One region of the Metallumcola ferriviriculae genome, then DNA from elsewhere that is predicted to be linked to it. Evidence: a T-box and tRNA genes for the amino acid it is inferred to sense, from the RefSeq annotation. Region 1 holds a T-box; the other holds one or more tRNA genes.
The links. A T-box is a leader RNA that pairs with one kind of tRNA and senses whether it is charged. The one in region 1 lies ahead of MFMK1_RS05200 (valine--tRNA ligase), so its partner is inferred to be a tRNA-Val.
Positions count from the first base shown of each region.

Region 2: it has a tRNA-Val gene. The T-box ahead of MFMK1_RS05200 (valine--tRNA ligase) is inferred to sense a tRNA for this amino acid. The anticodon was not compared.

Region 1 covers NZ_CP121694.1:1,027,273-1,031,690, reverse strand. The annotation lists gene MFMK1_RS05200 (valine--tRNA ligase) at 1-1,512, opposite strand, end outside; T-box leader at 1,578-1,793, opposite strand; gene meaB (methylmalonyl Co-A mutase-associated GTPase MeaB) at 1,868-2,830, opposite strand; gene MFMK1_RS05190 (TIGR04086 family membrane protein) at 2,986-3,408, opposite strand; gene MFMK1_RS05185 (DMT family transporter) at 3,580-4,418, shown strand, end outside.
Region 2 covers NZ_CP121694.1:1,137,454-1,141,871, reverse strand. The annotation lists gene MFMK1_RS05775 (zinc ribbon domain-containing protein) at 1-282, opposite strand, end outside; gene MFMK1_RS05770 (Nif3-like dinuclear metal center hexameric protein) at 407-1,510, opposite strand; gene MFMK1_RS05765 (tRNA (adenine(22)-N(1))-methyltransferase) at 1,480-2,181, opposite strand; tRNA gene MFMK1_RS05760 (tRNA-Val) at 2,279-2,354, opposite strand; tRNA gene MFMK1_RS05755 (tRNA-Glu) at 2,358-2,433, opposite strand; tRNA gene MFMK1_RS05750 (tRNA-Ile) at 2,452-2,526, opposite strand; tRNA gene MFMK1_RS05745 (tRNA-Asn) at 2,625-2,699, opposite strand; gene rpoD (RNA polymerase sigma factor RpoD) at 2,755-3,837, opposite strand; gene dnaG (DNA primase) at 3,858-4,418, opposite strand, start outside.

The DNA of each region.
Region 1 (4,418 bases):
GAATTCTAAAGCCATAAATATCATTCGGGCAACCCAGAAGAAGATGATATCCCGACCAGTGACCAGCACTGAAGTGGGATAAAAAGTGCGTAGGTCTGCCGTATCCCCAGGCCAGCCTAATGTCGAAAAAGGCCATAGCCCTGAGCTAAACCAGGTATCCAATACGTCAGGGTCCTGTTGCAATTTGCTACTGCCGCAGCCGGTGCATTGGTCAGGATCATTAATCGAACAAATTATTTCACCACAGTCCTGACAATACCATACTGGAATACGATGCCCCCACCAAAGCTGCCTGGAGATACACCAGTCTCTAATGTTTTCAAGCCATCCAAGATAAACCTTGGTAAAACGCTCCGGAACAAAGCGAATACGTTTCTCCTCTACTGCTTCAATAGCCGGTTTAGCCAAGGGTCCCATCCGGACAAACCACTGTCGGGACACCAATGGTTCGACAACCGTGTCACAGCGATAGCATTGGCCCACAGCATGCCGGTGTTCCTCAGTCTCTACCAAGAAACCAGCCCCCATTAAGTCCTGCACCAGAATTTCCCGGCATTCGTACCGGTCCATCCCCCGATATTTACCTGCCTCCGCTGTCATTTTAGCGGTTTTATCAATAACCACCACCTGCGGTAGTTGATGACGCTGACCGATTTCAAAATCATTTGGGTCATGGGCCGGAGTTATCTTTACTGCCCCGGAGCCGAATTCCGGGTCTACATATTCGTCTGCAACAATGGGAATTTCCCTGCCGACAACGGGAAGAATTACGGTTTTACCCACTAATTTCTTGTAGCGAGAGTCATCGGGGTGTACCGCTACCGCCGTATCTCCCAACATGGTCTCCGGACGGGTAGTTGCAACTACTACATATTCATCGCTATCTTTAATTGGATAGCGGATATGCCAAAGGCTGCCCGCACTTTCTTGGTGTTCAACTTCAATATCGGAAATCGTCGTCTGACACTTAGGGCACCAATTAATAATGTAATTACCACGATAAATTAATCCTTTTTCGTACAGGCGGACAAAAACCTCCCGCACAGCATCAGAGCACCCATCATCCATCGTGAACCTTTCGCGGGACCAGTCACAGGATGCGCCAAGAGTACGCAGCTGGCGCGTGATACGGTCACCATACTGGTGTTTCCAATCCCATACCCGCTCTAAAAATTCATCTCTCCCTAAATCATTCTTGGACTTCCCTTCCCGGGCCAGTTGTTCCTCCACCTTAGCCTGAGTCGCAATACCCGCGTGGTCAGTCCCCGGCAGCCAAAGAGTGTTGCGACCCTGCATACGGCGCCAGCGGGTAAGAATATCCTGAAGCGTACTATCCAACGCATGTCCCAAGTGTAGAGACCCGGTAACATTTGGCGGGGGCATCACAATAGAGAATGCCTCTCGGCCTTCTTCCCTTTCTGCTACAAAATAACTCTTTTCCTCCCAAGTGTGATACCATTTCTCCTCCACTCGGGAAGGATCGTAAGTTTTACTTAAAGATTGCTCCTGCATAGACGCACCATCCTTCTTGATAAATATGCCATATTTTTCTTATAAATAAAATAAAACCCTTCATCTATAAGGACGAAAGGGTTCCGCGGTACCACCTTAGTTCGGCTCTATAAGCCACACTCCAAAAGATAACGGCTTTTACCGGCCCAGCCTACTTGTTTTCAGCTAGACAATTCCAGGGCGACTTCACCGCTTTCAAAACCGAAAAGACCTTGCAGCCTATTGAGGGTCTCTCTCTCTGGCGGTTGGCAGCGACTACTACTCCCCTTCACAATTTTTTACATGTAAAGTTTTCTAGCTATATATTACTGGTATTATGTACCGCTGTCAACCTCGCTATACAGGCCCTATAATGTTACGAAACAGATCCGCCCCGCACCATTCTTTCCAAAATGATATCTGAAGCATGGTAGGGGTCAATCTCCCTGTTAATCACTTTTTCCAATGTTTGTTCGAATTCACCTGAATCCTTAAATTCCCGGCCAATACGCTGCTTTAATCGTTCCAGCACTACTTCCACCACTTCGGACTTAAGCCGCTGCTGTCGGTAATCGGTTAAGAAGCCTGTGCTATCCAGGTATTCCTTATGCCTCATAATCGCCTGATATAAGTCGTCCAATCCTGTATTATGCAGCGATACCACCGGCACCACCGGCGGGCGCCACTGGCGCTCCCTGTCTAAGTCCAACATAGCCCTCACTTCAGTCGCGGTACGATCTGCACCTTCCAGATCCGCCTTATTGACTGCAAAAACATCAGCAATTTCCATAATTCCCGCTTTCAAAGTTTGAATAATGTCACCGGCACCGGGGGTCAACACCACCACAGTACTATCGGCAGCATTCATGATATCAAGCTCGGACTGACCTACCCCTACCGTCTCTACCAAAATCACATCTTTCCCTGAAGCATCCAACACCTTGATAGCTTCCTTGGTAGCTCTGGAAAGGCCGCCCAGACTGCCTCGGGTACCCATACTTCTAATAAAGACCCCTTCATCTAATACATGGTCCTGCATACGGATTCTATCACCTAATAGCGCCCCACCGCTAAAAGGACTGGTTGGATCAACCGCAATGATTCCCACGCTTAATCCGTAGGCCTTACGAATATGTTGTGTCAATCGGTCCACTAACGAACTCTTACCTGCACCCGGAGAACCGGTAATGCCAATAACGTAAGCCCTTCCGGTATGAGGGTAGAGAGCAGCCAAAAGTTCCTTTTTCTCCGGTGCTTCATTCTCGACTATGGTTATTGCTCTGGCCAAAGCCCTACGATTTCCTGCCAGCAGGTCATCTGCTATCTTCAATTGCCACACCCCTTGCTACAATTTTTTCAGGTTCCCGAATCTTCTCCAACGGGAACCGTAATATGCCTTTAACCAACTACTTAACAAAAAATTAAATAGTTAGAATATTTATTTTACTGTATATTCGTTCTCAAAACCTAAATTTCCTTTTTTTCAGCAATATTTTAATAAAGGGACTTATCCTTATTACCTTTTCCAAGTCTGCCCCGTCGCTGCAAAAATGCTATATTTACACCACAGACTGCAGCTGCCCCGCCAGTTACGGCGCCAACCAATAATTTGTATACCACTTGGTTAACTGAAACAATTTGCGGTATCAAAGCAGCATTTATTGCTACTGCAGCAAGTGCCACCGCCGCACCAATCCAACCTCCGTGTTTCCATCCCTGCCAGCGAGCTGCTTTTCCGCCACTAAACCCAGCCATTACCAACGCTAAGAAAACTATTACCCGCATATATCCAGGTAAATAATAACTCTGTCTTGAACCAAACAACACCCAAAGAAGCAGCAGGGTATAGCCGCCGATTAAGATCGCGGCACCCATCCAAAAGCCCTTCCAAATAGCTTTAAAATTTGTCCCAGCCATCAATCCACCTCCCATATTTGCTATTTATAAAATACGGCAGCCGCTGGGTTTTTATAACCATCATCGAAACATTTCCCATATCGGTCTTTGAGTAAAAGTTTTTTCCTTGACCGAATTGATATACTCTGACAAAATTATAATGGCGTCTTTAAAGAATAGAGGGATGAAACTATGGATAATAACCGGCAATTACAGGCCGATTTGCTCCTGCTGATAGTAGCCTTGATTTGGGGCCTTACCTTTGTCAGCGTAAAAAATGCCTTGGTAGATATAGGGCCTTATACTTTCAACGCGATTCGTTTCGGTATTGCATTTATTTTTATGGGGTTGTTTTCTGGTCGTAAGCTGCGTCAGATTAATAAAAAATCCTTAAGCGCCGGCATGACAGTTGGTATGGTACTTTTTGCCGGATATTCCTTTCAAACAATCGGTCTTCAATATACCACTGCCTCTAATGCCGGCTTTATCACCGGTTTGTCAGTAGTAATGGTACCGTTATTTGCCCGCCTGTTATTTAAAAGAACAGCCAACCGCTACGCAATTTTGGGGGCAATAACTGCCGCCGCAGGACTAGGCCTTTTATCTTTAAGCCTTCCCCTGGCAGTTAACCTTGGCGACCTGCTGGTATTGTTTTGTGCCGCCAGTTTTGCACTGCATATTGTCTTTGTGGGGCGTTATTCCCCCAATCACGACACCATGGTGCTGGTAGTAATCCAAATCGGTACTGTAGCGATATTAAGCGGTCTCTCAGCCCTCGTTTGGGAGGGACAAGCTGTGCATTTTACCGCCAATGTCATCTGGGGCCTGATTATTACCGCAATTCCCGCCACCGCTCTAGCTTATCTTATTCAAAACTGGGCTCAAAAGTTCACCACAGAAACACGCACAGCCATCATCCTGAGCATGGAACCGGTGTTTGCCGCGTTATTTGCCTTAATATTACTGCATGAAGCACTGGGCGTAAAGGATATCTCTGGCGGTCTTCTGGTGCTTGCCGGTATGCTGCTGGC
Region 2 (4,418 bases), 110 kb from region 1:
ATGCAGCTCTTTAGGGTTATTGTGCTCACCGTTATAAAGCTCTGACTGTAATTCCTTCACCTTGTCTGTTAATGAGGAGCATTTCATTTCGCCAGACTTAATTTCTTTCTCTAATTGTTTTAACTGTTCCTTTTTACTTTTTAACTGCTGCATTCTCTTTTCCAGTTCGGCCTTCTTCGCCTTTAACACAGGCAGCACGCTTTCATCCTTTGCCTGTTGTTTGACCTGCTTATATTCTTTTAGCTTGTTCTGCGCCTGCCATAGTTTTTCTAACCCACTCATATTATTCCCCCTTTTATGTTATAAAAAACTCAAGCCCGTAAATAAGAAATATTTCCGGGAGTGTGTCCAAATAAAAATAAAAATAAAAATAAAAAAGATAGGAGCCGTCATGGGGCTTTCCTATCTAAAAATGCTGCCAAGGATTTGTGTTTTCCTGGGACATAATCACTTTTGTGCTGTCTAGTTTTTCCTGCAGATACCTGGCCAACACCGGCACGATAATTCTCTCTGTAGCGTAATGGCCTGCGTCCACTATAGCTAATCCTTTGGCCACTGCATCTTGGGCCTCGTGAAATTTCAAGTCTCCGGTAACCAATACATCGGCCTTTTGGCGTAGGGCATGGTCTACCAAAGAAGCGCCGGAACCGCCGCAAACGGCAACTCTGGTCATAGGGTGTTGGATATCGCCAACCACCCGCACTTGCTCACAGCCCAGAGTTCGTTTGACCCGGCGGGCAAAAGCTTCTAGGTTTTCCGCTTCGGCCAAATCGCCCACGCGACCAAGTCCGTAAGGTTTGCCTTCATTGGCCAACGGATATACGTCATAGGCCACTTCCTCATATGGGTGGGCCTCGGTCATGGCCTCTAAAACCCGGCTTAACTTATCAGCTAATACGATGGTCTCCAATCGATATTCTGCTACCCGTTCCAGCTCCCCTACCTGACCGATATAGGGCTTTGTTCCGCCTAATGGTTTAAATGATCCTTCACCAAGTGTCTGAAATGTACAGTGAGAATAATTTCCTAGCCAACCTCCACCGGCTTCACTAATGGCTCCACGCACTGCATCTACATTATCCTTAGGTACAAACACCACTAATTTGTATAATTTCTGCCCGTCAGCAGGAGCCAGTACAGCTGCATTTTTGAGACCTAGATAATCCGCTAAGTAATGATTAATGCCCTCATCAGCATTATCCAGGTTAGTATGAGCTATATATACCATCACATCATGTTTTAGCAGCTTTTTAACCATGCTGCCCCAGGGCTGATCTGTCCGAAGATGGGAAATGGGTTTAAAGAAAAATGGATGATGGGCGATAATCATATCCACGCCCTCGGCCACCGCCTCTTCCACCACTTGGCTCTCAATATCTAATGATACCAAGACGGATTTCACTAGGGCATCCGGTTCCCCCAACTGGAGACCGATATTGTCCCATTGCTCCGCTCGTGCAGGTGGAGCCAATTCTTCAATTAATTCGCAGATTGTTCTGCAGTCAACCATTTTTTCACCTTCTCTATCTTTTCAAGCTGCTCTTGCAATTCGCCGATTTGTGCTCGGGTAGACGAGTCGGTGCTCTTACTTACCCCGGCCAGTATCCCGGCCAATTGTTTCTCTTTTTGTTCTAAAAGTTTGGTTAGCAGCGGGTGACGTTTCTCTATCAACCGGGGCCCGATCAGCGAGTCCTTTGGTTGTTCTCTGCCCGGCTCTGCTACTAAAAACTCGTAAAGTTTGCCGTCTTCGGCTACCAAATCTTCATCCAACAATATCCAGCCGTTGGCCCAAAGCCATTCCCTGATTTTTTCCGTATCGGTCATGGGCTGAAGCACCAATCGGCGTACGTCTTTAATCACTTCAGGAGCCCGAGAAAAAATTTGCTCCATGGTATTTCCGCCCATACCGGCAATGACTATGGTTTCTACCTCACCGGGACGCAATACTTTGAGGCCATCGCCCAAACGGACTGATATTTTATCTCCCAGACAAAAGCTTTCCACTGTACGCAGCGCACTCTGAAAAGGGGCATTATGGATATCAGCAGCAATCACGCCGGGGCAAATACCCTGTTTCACCAAGTAGACAGGCAAATAGGCATGGTCTGTACCAATGTCTGCGACTTTACTGCCTGATGGGATGTATGCTGCAATAGTGCTTAAACGCAGCGAAAGTTTCATGATGAATTACCTCCACATCTACCTTATCTTCAGTATTATACCCAATAAAGAAAAAATCCTTTAAAGTAGAGAAAAAAACCACCTTAAAGGTGGTTTATGGTGGGCGATGACGGGATCGAACCGCCGACCCCCTGCTTGTAAGGCAGGTGCTCTCCCAGCTGAGCTAATCGCCCTAATGGTGACCCGTAGGGGATTCGAACCCCTGTTACCGGCGTGAAAGGCCGGTGTCTTAGACCCCTTGACCAACGGGCCATGCTATGTGAATTGTTTTGGTGGGCCCACCAGGGATCGAACCTGGGACCAACCGGTTATGAGCCGGTTGCTCTACCGCTGAGCTATAGGCCCAATTTTTGAAGCGCAATAAATATTATACCAAGATTTGATGAAAAGTGCAAACCCTTTTTTTACCTGCGCTTAAGCCTGCGGTGAACCCTTAAATAAATTGGCTCCCCGAGCTGGACTCGAACCAGCAACCCTTCGGTTAACAGCCGAATGCTCTACCATTGAGCTATCGAGGAGCGCTCAAGACAAAAACTATTATAAAACATTATTTCACGCTGGTCAACAGTGATTTTATTCCAAATAGTCTTTCAGTTTTTTACTACGACTGGGATGACGCAATTTACGTAGTGCTTTGGCCTCAATCTGCCGAATGCGCTCCCTGGTGACATGAAATTCCTTGCCCACTTCTTCCAGTGTACGAGAACGACCATCATCTAATCCAAAACGCAAACGCAGTACCTTTTCCTCACGCTCGGTAAGGGTGTCCAGTACTTCCTCCAGCTGCTCCTTAAGCAGCATAAATGATGCTTTTTCTGCCGGTGCCGGTGCATCTTCGTCCTTAATAAAGTCACCCAAATGACTATCTTCTTCTTCGCCAATAGGGGTTTCCAAAGATACCGGTTCTTGGGCAATTTTCATTATTTCCCGGACCCGCTCAACAGAAATATCCATTTCATGAGCGATTTCTTCCGGGATTGGTTCGCGGCCATATTCCTGCAGCAGCTGCCTGCTCACACGAATTAATTTGTTGATGGTCTCCACCATATGCACTGGAATGCGGATAGTTCGGGCCTGGTCGGCAATAGCCCGAGTAATTGCTTGCCTAATCCACCAAGTAGCATAAGTACTAAATTTATAACCTTTGCGGTAATCGAATTTCTCCACCGCTTTAATCAGGCCTAGGTTACCCTCCTGAATAAGGTCCAGAAATAACATTCCTCGGCCTACATATCTTTTAGCGATACTTACTACTAGACGAAGATTGGCCTCCGCCAGTTGGCGCTTGGCTTCTTCTTCTCCCTGTTCCATGCGTTGTGCCAGATCCACTTCCTGATCAGCAGTCAAAAGCGGCACCCGGCCAATTTCCTTCAGATACATCCGCACCGGGTCGTCGATACCCACGCCTTCGGGAACAGAGAGATCCAGGCCTACATCATTGCCTTCGTCATCTTTGTCTTTCTCTTCTGCGCCTTCTTCAGGCAGCACCTCGATACCCTGTTTGTTAAGATATTCATAAAACTCATCTATTTCTTCGGGGGTGAGGTCTATGCCTTCAAGAGCATCCATAATTTCTTTATAAGTTAGGACGCCACGTTTCTTACCCTGTTCGACTAGTTTTAGTATATTCTCGCTTTTTAGCAGCAGTTCTTTCATCTCTCTTCCCCCCTTCCGGGTTAGTGCCGTTTGATATTAATTCTTCTTAAAATGTCATTTTCCTGCAATAAAACAAAGCTCTTTACTAGGAATTTTTGAATATCCATGAATCCGCCTTGTTTTTCAATGTCTTTCAGGCCCTGCTCCAGTTCCTCCAGCATGCGGTCTACCTGAAATAAGTTCAACTTTTCCAACAGGTGCTCGAATTTATCCAAGCGTTTTTCGTCGCTGACCATCACATGAGAAAGGGTCTTTTGACCCGCTTCGCTTAGTTTATCCATTAACACTGCCGGCTGTACGCCGTCGGCGTAATCTATCTTTGTCAACAAGTTTAAAACTTCTCTAACACCGCCGTCGGATAATGTTTCAGGCATAATGACTTTTGACACTATCTGAGCCTGTCTGGCATCACGTAAAATATGCTGCAAAAGCTGCCGTTCCATTCCCACCCGAGGCGTTTCTGCGTTATACCGCACGAGACTGTCATTATGCCTATTTTTGCCTATTTTATCCTTTTTTACTCTATTATTTTCGCTATTTCTTGAATGTAAGCGAATTTCCGTCTGCACCGCTTCCGGAGA